One region of the Pseudoalteromonas sp. UG3-2 genome, then DNA from elsewhere that is predicted to be linked to it. Evidence: predicted binding sites of a transcription regulator. Region 1 holds the regulator's gene; each other region holds the start of a gene.

Region 1 (2,206 bases):
TCAATCGCCGCATACATGTCTTGATGCTCGGTTGATGCAAACAGCTCACCGCCGTTGACGTGTAATGTTGCCTCTGCCTTTTGTACCAGCTTTTCAACATCAAGGATCACGTGAACGTTATTTATATGATCAAAATGCCTCTCTAGCTTCGCAAACTTGTTGGTGACATAGTCTCGTAATGAGTCTGTGATTTCTACATGGCGACCAGTTAGATTTAGTTGCATAAGCATTTTCCTTCTTGGTTTTTTACGTCTTAAATCAAGCTTTTGCGTTGATTTGACGGTGGAATGGCTAGGGATTCACGATATTTTGCAATCGTACGTCTCGCTACCTTAATTCCTTGCTCAGCTAAAATATCTGCAATTTTGCTATCGCTTAATGGCTTAGCGGTATTTTCTGCAGCTATTAGCTTCTTGATGAGCGCTCTAATCGCGGTAGATGAGCACTCACCGCCGTTTTCGGTACTTACATGGCTAGAGAAGAAATACTTTAACTCAAAGATACCACGAGGCGTATGCATATACTTCTGGGTGGTGACACGAGAAATTGTAGACTCATGCATATCAACCATCTCAGCGACATCATTAAGTACCATAGGGCGCATTGCCTCAGGGCCATGTTCAAAGAATGCCTGTTGTTGTTGGACAATGCAATTGGTTACTTTTAATAAAGTATCATTACGGCTTTCTAAGCTTTTAATAAACCACTTAGCTTCTTGTAAGTGGGAGCGAATAAATTGGCTATCAGCACTAGAGCGAGCGGTTCTAGACATGGCCGCATAATGGTCATTAACGCGGATTTTCGGCATAGCATCTGGGTTGAGTTCAACTACCCAGCGACCTTTTACTTTTTTTACCGAGACATCAGGAATGACGTACTCAGGCTCTTCACGAATAATGCTGGCGGCCGGTTTGGGGTTGAGGCTATGAATAAGAGTCATCACCTCTTTCAACTCAGCTTCTTTGAGCCGGGTTTTTTTCGCTAAAGTACGGTAATCTCGGCTCGCCAACAGATCGATGTGCTCGGTAAGGATCATTTTGGTTTCTGCCAGCCAAGGCGTCTCTGGTGCAAATTGGTTAAGCTGAATACACAAACACTCTTGCAAGCTACGCGCGGCAACACCGACAGGGTCAAACAGCTGCACACGCTTGAGTACGGCTTCCACCTCGTCTAATTCTATCGGTTCCTCTGCTTCTGCGTCATTAATGCTGTCGAGAATGTCTTCACAGCTTAGGGTAAGTAATCCTGAGACATCTACCGCCTCAATGATAGCAATAGCAATGGCTCTATCCGTGGGACTAAAAGGAGTGAGCTCTAATTGCCACATCAAATAGTCATGCAGCGACTCAGACGTTTCTCCTTGATAAACATTATCATCATCAGGAAGAGGTGCAGAGCTGGCAACAGGGGCTGCACTCATATACTCATCCCAAGTGACGTCCATGGCTAAGTCATCGCTGACCGTGTCTTTACTCATGGCGGTATCAGAATCGAGCTCATAATCACTGACAGGCGCTTCTTCCTGAGATGCTTGACCTTCGTCTGCAGCGGATTTTTCTTGGTTGTTTTGCTCCAAGCTTTCGGTATCAGCGTTTTCACCTTCTTCCACTTCTAGCAACGGATTGCTATCCAGTGCTTCTTGGATTTCCTGTTGCAAATCCAACGTACTGAGCTGCAGCAAGCGAATCGCCTGTTGCAGTTGTGGAGTCATTGTAAGTTGCTGCCCCATGCGCAGCTGTAATGATTGCCTCATGTATCTTTAACAATCCCTTTTAACAGTTATTATTACTACGTCTTAACTATAGCTTGAATTGTTCGCCTAGGTAGACATCTCTTACGGTTTGATCGGCTAAAACGTGTTCTGGCGTACCTGATGCGATTAATTCCCCATGTGAAACAATATAAGCTTTTTCACATACATCAAGGGTTTCCCTGACATTATGATCCGTAATTAGCACGCCAATGCCACGATTTTTTAAGTGTTCAATAATGGTCTTTATATCTAACACCGAAATGGGATCAACACCAGCAAAAGGTTCATCAAGGAGAATAAATTTCGGGTTGGCCGCCAGTGCTCGGGCGATCTCTACTCGACGTCGTTCACCACCAGACAATGCCATTCCCTGTGAGTCGCGAATATGCTGGATATTAAACTCATCTAATAGTTCATTGAGTTCGGTTTCGCGTTGGGCCTTGGTTAAGTCCT
Region 2 (2,206 bases), 480 kb from region 1:
AATTCATCACCGTCACACTATTAAGCTGCCTAGCAGCAAGCGTACAAGCGAATCCGATGTTTGAATCTGCCGAGGACGCCATTGAGTATCGCAAAGCTTCTTTCCAATTGATCCGTTTTCAGATTGGTAATATGGGCGACATGCTAAAGGGTAAAGTACCGTTTGATGCCGAAGTGTTTAAGCAGCGCGCAGAAAACGCAGCACAACTTTCGCAAATGCCATGGGAAGCATTTATCACAGGTTCAGATAAGGGCGATACCGACGCCTTACCTGCTATTTGGCAAGATAAAGCCACGTTCGACAGCAAAGCTTCGCAATTTGCCGAATACGCTCAAGCGCTTGCGGTTGCCGCTCAAAGTGGTGATAAAAAACAAATTGCGCCAGCATTCCGTGATTGGGCAAAGGGCTGTAAAGACTGCCATAAGTCATTCAAAGACTAATAACATTATCATACCAAACAGCCGCATAACGCGGCTGTTTATTCTCAGGCACCCACCACCATATACGGCTGGTAAATGGCTGAAACCATAAGCCGAATTGCATAATAACCTGTCGTCATCGCCACAGCTTATAGGTAACTAAGATCACTAGTCGTCTAGGTAATCGAAGTCATCGTCACCTAAATTTCTGCGTAAGCGTTTTTGCTCTAGGTAGTCATCTAGCTTGCGTTTAATTTTACGCTTTTGTTTGTCATGCTGGTTACGCCCAAGCTTTTTAAACTCATCATCTGCAAAGTCATCATCAAGGGCATCGTAAGAAAATGTCTTACCCACAACTCACTCCAAAAATATTGAATTAAAAATGATGAGAGCGAACTCTCAAGATCACTATTTAGCGCTAAAATCACGATCTGAAAAGTGAGAGTTTTTTATCATGACAATAAATTTTATTTATCCTCTTAAAAATAGTGCGGAATCTCACCAAATAATCGTCATTTTACTCATCGCTTTTCTTTTACCTATATCCCCAAAAAACCTCAACACACTGTTTTATATGAACTTTAATTGTTGGCACTGTTCTTGTTTTATTTCTTATCGTAATCAAGAGTAAAGGGGATAAACCATGTATAAAGTTTTATTGTTAAGCGCTGCAACCATGATCAGCAGCACCGCTATGGCACACCAAAAGAATCACATCACATTTAGCGGTGACAACTGTGAAGTCGAGTTTCAAAACGACGTAAAAATTACGCCCAACCACCTTACCATTACCACTGCCAGAGATAATACCGCCGCTATCACACAATACGGTGAGCTGACCATCAATGGCGAAAAAGTCAATTTAACGGCTGAGCAGCAAGCGCAGTTGAGTCAATACGGTGACCAGTTACGTGGTCGCTTACCGCAAGTGGCCGACATCGCTTTTGAAGGCATTAAACTGGCCGGTGTCGCGTTAGATGAGGTGGCGCAAGCATTTAACCTAAATAGCTTAGACAATATTCATGCGGTGATTGCCGACTTAGAAAGTGAAGTACATCGCACCTTTTATCAACAGGGTGCCTTTGTGATGGGAAAACAAACCTTCGAAGACTTTGGTCAGAACTTCAACGGTCAATTTGAAGAGAAAATTGAAGAAGCCATGGAAGAGGCCATGATGCAATCTATCGGCAGTATTTTAGTGGCACTAGGTAATGAGATGTCTGATGCCAATGGCGACATGGGCAACTTCGAAAAGCGCATGACGAACTTTGCTCAGCAAATTGAAAGCAAAGTTGAACACCAAGCCGAAGCCATCGAAGCAAAAGCCAATGCCCTGTGTGGTGACTTCGAAAAAATCGCTCACAGTGAAGCAATGGTTGCCAAAGCGGTACCAGAAATGTCTAATTTTCAACTGTTTCGTTTTAAATAAAGGATAACCCTCTGCTCACCGCCAGTGCATGCTATTAGCGTCCACTGGCGTTTTTAAGCTCTGTCGTCAGCCTGCCTAATTGATAAACTGCCTGCTCTACGTCACTGCTCCACGGTAATCCATAGCTAATTCTAATACAGTGCTGATATCGGTTACTGGCGCTAAACAAGGTGCCAGGAGTAATGCTAATGCCGTTTTCCAGTGCCCGTTGAAATAATGCCGCTCCACTCACTTGCTTCCCCAGATCCAGCCACAGTACGCACCCTCCTTGCGGCCGGCTAACCCGTATGTCGTCTGTGAATGCTTGACGCACCGTTTGCACCATACGGTCCCGGTTTTCCATTAAGCGCTTACGTAC
Region 3 (2,206 bases), 1.9 Mb from region 1:
AGTTCACTGGAGGCTGATTGGTTAATGCGCCAGGGATCCCCACAGCCAAGCCACCAATGTTATTTTCTTCATAGGTGGTTTCACTGCGCACCGCAGGTAAGTCTGGGTTGAAACGTTTCTGCGTTTCTTCCACCGAGCTAAAGTCCATGGTTAAGTCAACTTGGGCAGTAAAGTTACCTAAGCCCACGGTAGGAATAAGAATACTATCAATTTTTTCTAGGTATTCTTGTTCACGCTTGCGTTCAAGGTCATATTCTTTTCTTGAGCGTGCAGCCAGGGAGTCTTGCGAGCCCGAATTAAGTAGACGGCCATTTTGATCGGTCACGGTAACACGTGCAGGCTCTAAACCTTGCACTGCTGAGGCGACAATATCAACGATGGAATCGACTTCTTCGCCGTCTAATGTGCGACCGCGTTTCATGGTCACAACCACAGTAGCTGACGGTTTTTTCTCACGACGAGCAAAGACATTTTCTTTCGGGATAGCCAATAATACCTTGGCGCGGTTGATATCTTGCAGCTCTTCAATGGTGCGAGATAACTGTTGTTCACGGCTGTGCTTGAGACGCTCACGTTCTAAGCGCTGACTCACCCCAAAGCCCATATCTTGCATTAAGATATCAGTACCTGAACTGGGTGACTGCGAGAAACCGTCACGGGCCATGCTGAGTTTAATGTTTTGGTAATCCGACTCAGCCACCATAATGGTGTTGCCATCAAGCTCGTATTCAATTTTCTGCTGATCAAGAAAATCGAGTGTTTCCACCAACTCTTCGGTAGGATATTTGCCTAGTGGGCGCATATCTGGCTGACGCGCCCAGATAATGATGAAGATTGCTATTGCTAAACAAATTGCCAAAGCAATGACCAGAGTAACCTGGCGTAACATATCGACACCACTTAACGCGCTAAAGTAGCCAGATTTTTGCTCTTGCTGCTCATCTGCGCCGCTATCGTTATTCATAGCGCCGTCGGAAAGCGTTAGATCTGTTGATTGATTAGTAGCCACGATTACTCTCCAAAGTCACTCTATTAAACTGGCATGCTCATAATTTCTTTATATGACTCAACAAGCTTGTTACGCACTTGTACTGTCGCCTCAAAAGCCACCGAAGATTTTTGCTTGGCGATCATCGCTTCGGCCAAAGACACACTACGGTCTCCCGTTTCGACTGCAACCACTTTTTGCTTAGCGTTTTGCTGTAAGCCATGAACGGTATTCAAGGCATCAGATAATAAATCGCCAAATTGCGCAGATGACGACGCGGCTGTTTTAACCGGCTCAACCGTAGGCTGTGGATTTTTAGTCGCTTGTGCAGCCATCGCTTGCATTTCTTGAAATAGCGCTGATGATTGTACTTTCATGATGCTTTATCCAAAATAACTATACGTAACTTAGTTAAAGCACATTTCATGCCAACAAATAAACACTATAATTCAATGACTTATAGAAGCTTTCTGTGACGGAATTTTGGCAGGAGGGAAATAAGCAGGCGCTGACTGCAGCGCCTGAAGTAAAAAACAGATAACAACTCAGTTAAACGGGCAACGCAATCCCTAAGTCGCGCATTTTGGCCAACTTATAGCGCAGCGTTCTGGGGCTCATACCCAGCACTTCAGCTACTTGTTTACGTTTACCATTAAATTTAGCCAACGTATCGAGAATAATTTGATGCTCTTTGTCTTGCAGCTCTTCTTTGTAGTTCATACCATCCGCTTCACTTTCCCGCTCTGTTGGGGTAATCGAAGTGGCTACTACCGCAGTATCTGCAAGCGTTTCTGGCATGGCTGAAAAGTGCTCAATAAAGATATCGTCTTCATGAATTTCATTGCCTTGTAATAAAATCAAGGCGCGCTGAATGACATTGTCTAACTCGCGTACGTTACCAGGCCAGCTATGCTGTAATAGTTTCTCTTTTGCCTTGGTGCTTAACTGTGGCGTTGGTTTTGACACTGACTGAGTATGGCGGGTCAACAAGTGCTCCGCTAGCACCACAATGTCACCAGGTCGCTCTTTTAATGGCAACCACTCAAGTGGGAACACATTTAAGCGGTAATATAAATCTTCACGAAATACGCCCTCAGCAACGGCTTCTTTTAAGTCGCGGTTACTGGTCGCCAACACTCGCACATCCAGTGAAATGGTTTTGCGGCTTCCCAAGCGCTCTACTTCACGCTCTTGCAACACCCGCAGCAATTTAGCTTG
Region 4 (2,206 bases), 1.9 Mb from region 1:
CTCCGTAAAAACATCACTAGGCCAGCGATGGCCAGCAAGGCGGGTAAGGTTGCCAGCAGTGCAATTCCAAGCGGGGATGTGAAAAACGCGGATAAGCTGCCTTCTTGCTCTGCCTCGGCTTTAGCCGCCTGCTGCTGGGCAATCATTTCATTTTGTAGGTCAATGACAGACTTCAGTTGTTGTTGTATTTCACTGTCTCGGCCAAGCTGCGTACGCACAGACTGCAACTCGTTGGTAATATCCCCCAGTTGCTGCTTCAGTTTCGTGTTTTCGGATAGGATCTCTTCGACATTGCGTACGGATGACTTAAACTGTTTCTGCAAGTCCAGCAAACGCATGTCTTGCTCCATTTTGAGCGAGCGTAACTGGTTGGTTAAATCTTCACGGGCTTGCTCAACATCCACTTTACGAGCCTGAGTGACACGCTTTTCTGCGGCATTTATATCACTGGTTTGGAGTTGGCCGTTGCGTTTCATCTCCCATAACTTGTCGTCTTGATCGGATTTTTGTTTAGCCAGCTCAGGGTTAACGCTACGAATTTCTGCCAGCGTCGGAATTTGTAGATAAGCGCCATCGCGCATGTGGTTTAGGTTTTTGTCTAAAAAGGCGGTGGGGTTTTTATCGTACAGCGCCTTCATCACCTGGTAAATAGTAACGGATGAGCCATCGGGGCGAACTTTTTGGGCAATGCGCCATAAGGTGTCGGTTGGTTTTATTGGACCGATAGAGCGACCCTGCGCGCCATAATCAACCCCTTTCGGGCCCTTTAACACCGTCCCCTCTTCAGAGTGAAGTGGTGTGGCAACCAATGCAAAGACAAAGATACTAAATAAGGCTAAACCGCGCATGCCGATCCTTTACTCATATGTTCAACACTCGTTAAACGACATTTATTATTATGGCTCTGAAGCAAGCTCTATTCCAAATGCAAACTATAAACCAGATATGCCGGAATATCCATTGCAACGTATTGAAAGTTAAGATTGTTATAATGCTTTATGCTGAGAGGGTAAAACGAGATAAGTCATTGTCGAGTCAAGTAATTGACAAAACGGCAAAGTTCTTGGCAGAAATTTGCCGTTTTGTGGTTTTAATGGTCGCGAACGTTATAAATATTGCGCAATTAATGCTTCTGCAATTTGCACGCTATTGGTTGCTGCGCCTTTTCTAGTGTTATCCGACACCACCCAAAGATTCAGTCCCATAGGGTGTGAGATATCTTGTCTTACGCGCCCCACATAAACGGTATCGTTACCGCTGGCGTCCGTTACCGGCGTTGGAAAGTCAGTGTCATCCGCAATCAGCTCAACCCCAGGGGCATCTGCAAGCAGCTGCTTGACGTGCTCTAAATCAAATGGCATCCGTGTTTCTAGGTGAATGGCTTCCGCATGACCAAAGAACACCGGCACTCTAACCGCGGTTGGGTTAACCATCACGCTCGAATCACCTAAGATTTTTTGCGTTTCCCACACCATTTTCATTTCTTCTTTGGTATAGCCATTGTCTTGAAAGGCATCGATTTGCGGGATCACATTGAAGGCGATCTGCTTAGCAAAAATGTCATTTTCCATCGGTCTGGCGTTCATTAAATTTGCGGTTTGCTTAGCCAGCTCATCCACCGCTTCTTTACCGGCACCCGATACCGCTTGATAAGTAGAAACATTGATGCGGTCAATGCCATAGGCATCATAAATCGGCTTAAGCGCCACCATCATTTGAATCGTAGAGCAGTTTGGGTTGGCAATAATGTTACGGTTTCTAAAATCAGCCAAGCTTGACTCATTCACTTCAGGCACCACTAACGGCACGTCAAAGTCGTATCTAAAGTGGGAAGTGTTATCAATCACCACACAACCAGCTTCAGCAGCAATTGGCGCGTACTTTTCAGACACCGAACCGCCCGCAGAAAACAGGCCAATGTGGGCATTAGCAAAGTCAAACTCTGCCACATCGAGTACCGTTACTTTTTCACCCATATAGTCAATTTCTTCACCGGCACTGCGGCTACTTGCTAATGGATAAAGGTTATCGACCGGGAACTTTCGTTCAGCTAATAACTCAATAATTTGCTTGCCAACTAAACCCGTTGCGCCGAGCACCGCCACATTAAACTTTTGCGACATTCTGTTTCCCCATTCTTGGTTACTTTCTTGACTCTGCCAACCTTGTTACTTAGAAAATCCTAAGTCAGCCAATGCTTGGCTAA

What was found. Region 1 encodes sigma-54, which starts transcription at its own class of promoters, with help from an activator protein. Its sites were predicted from a motif close to GTTGGCACGNNNNTNGNNT; they were not measured.
Region 2: a site for sigma-54 is predicted at 1,007-1,025, ahead of R3P39_RS13905 (DUF2884 family protein). Genes of this name have one in related genera too.
Region 3: a site for sigma-54 is predicted at 1,403-1,421, ahead of fliE (flagellar hook-basal body complex protein FliE). Genes of this name have one in related genera too.
Region 4: a site for sigma-54 is predicted at 908-926, ahead of R3P39_RS03390 (FimV/HubP family polar landmark protein). Genes of this name have one in related genera too.

The regions. Positions count from the first base shown of each region.
Region 1 covers NZ_JAWLJU010000002.1:1,959,820-1,962,025, reverse strand. The annotation lists gene hpf (ribosome hibernation promoting factor) at 1-224, opposite strand, end outside; gene R3P39_RS11945 (RNA polymerase factor sigma-54) at 254-1,753, opposite strand; gene lptB (LPS export ABC transporter ATP-binding protein) at 1,800-2,206, opposite strand, start outside.
Region 2 covers NZ_JAWLJU010000002.1:2,435,705-2,437,910, reverse strand. The annotation lists gene R3P39_RS13915 (c-type cytochrome) at 1-440, shown strand, start outside; gene R3P39_RS13910 (PA3496 family putative envelope integrity protein) at 588-773, opposite strand; gene R3P39_RS13905 (DUF2884 family protein) at 1,063-1,848, shown strand; gene R3P39_RS13900 (aminotransferase-like domain-containing protein) at 1,883-2,206, opposite strand, start outside.
Region 3 covers NZ_JAWLJU010000002.1:97,030-99,235, reverse strand. The annotation lists gene fliF (flagellar basal-body MS-ring/collar protein FliF) at 1-1,012, opposite strand, end outside; gene fliE (flagellar hook-basal body complex protein FliE) at 1,033-1,365, opposite strand; gene R3P39_RS03760 (sigma-54-dependent transcriptional regulator) at 1,538-2,206, opposite strand, start outside.
Region 4 covers NZ_JAWLJU010000002.1:13,851-16,056, reverse strand. The annotation lists gene R3P39_RS03390 (FimV/HubP family polar landmark protein) at 1-848, opposite strand, end outside; gene R3P39_RS03385 (aspartate-semialdehyde dehydrogenase) at 1,107-2,123, opposite strand; gene R3P39_RS03380 (4-phosphoerythronate dehydrogenase) at 2,169-2,206, opposite strand, start outside.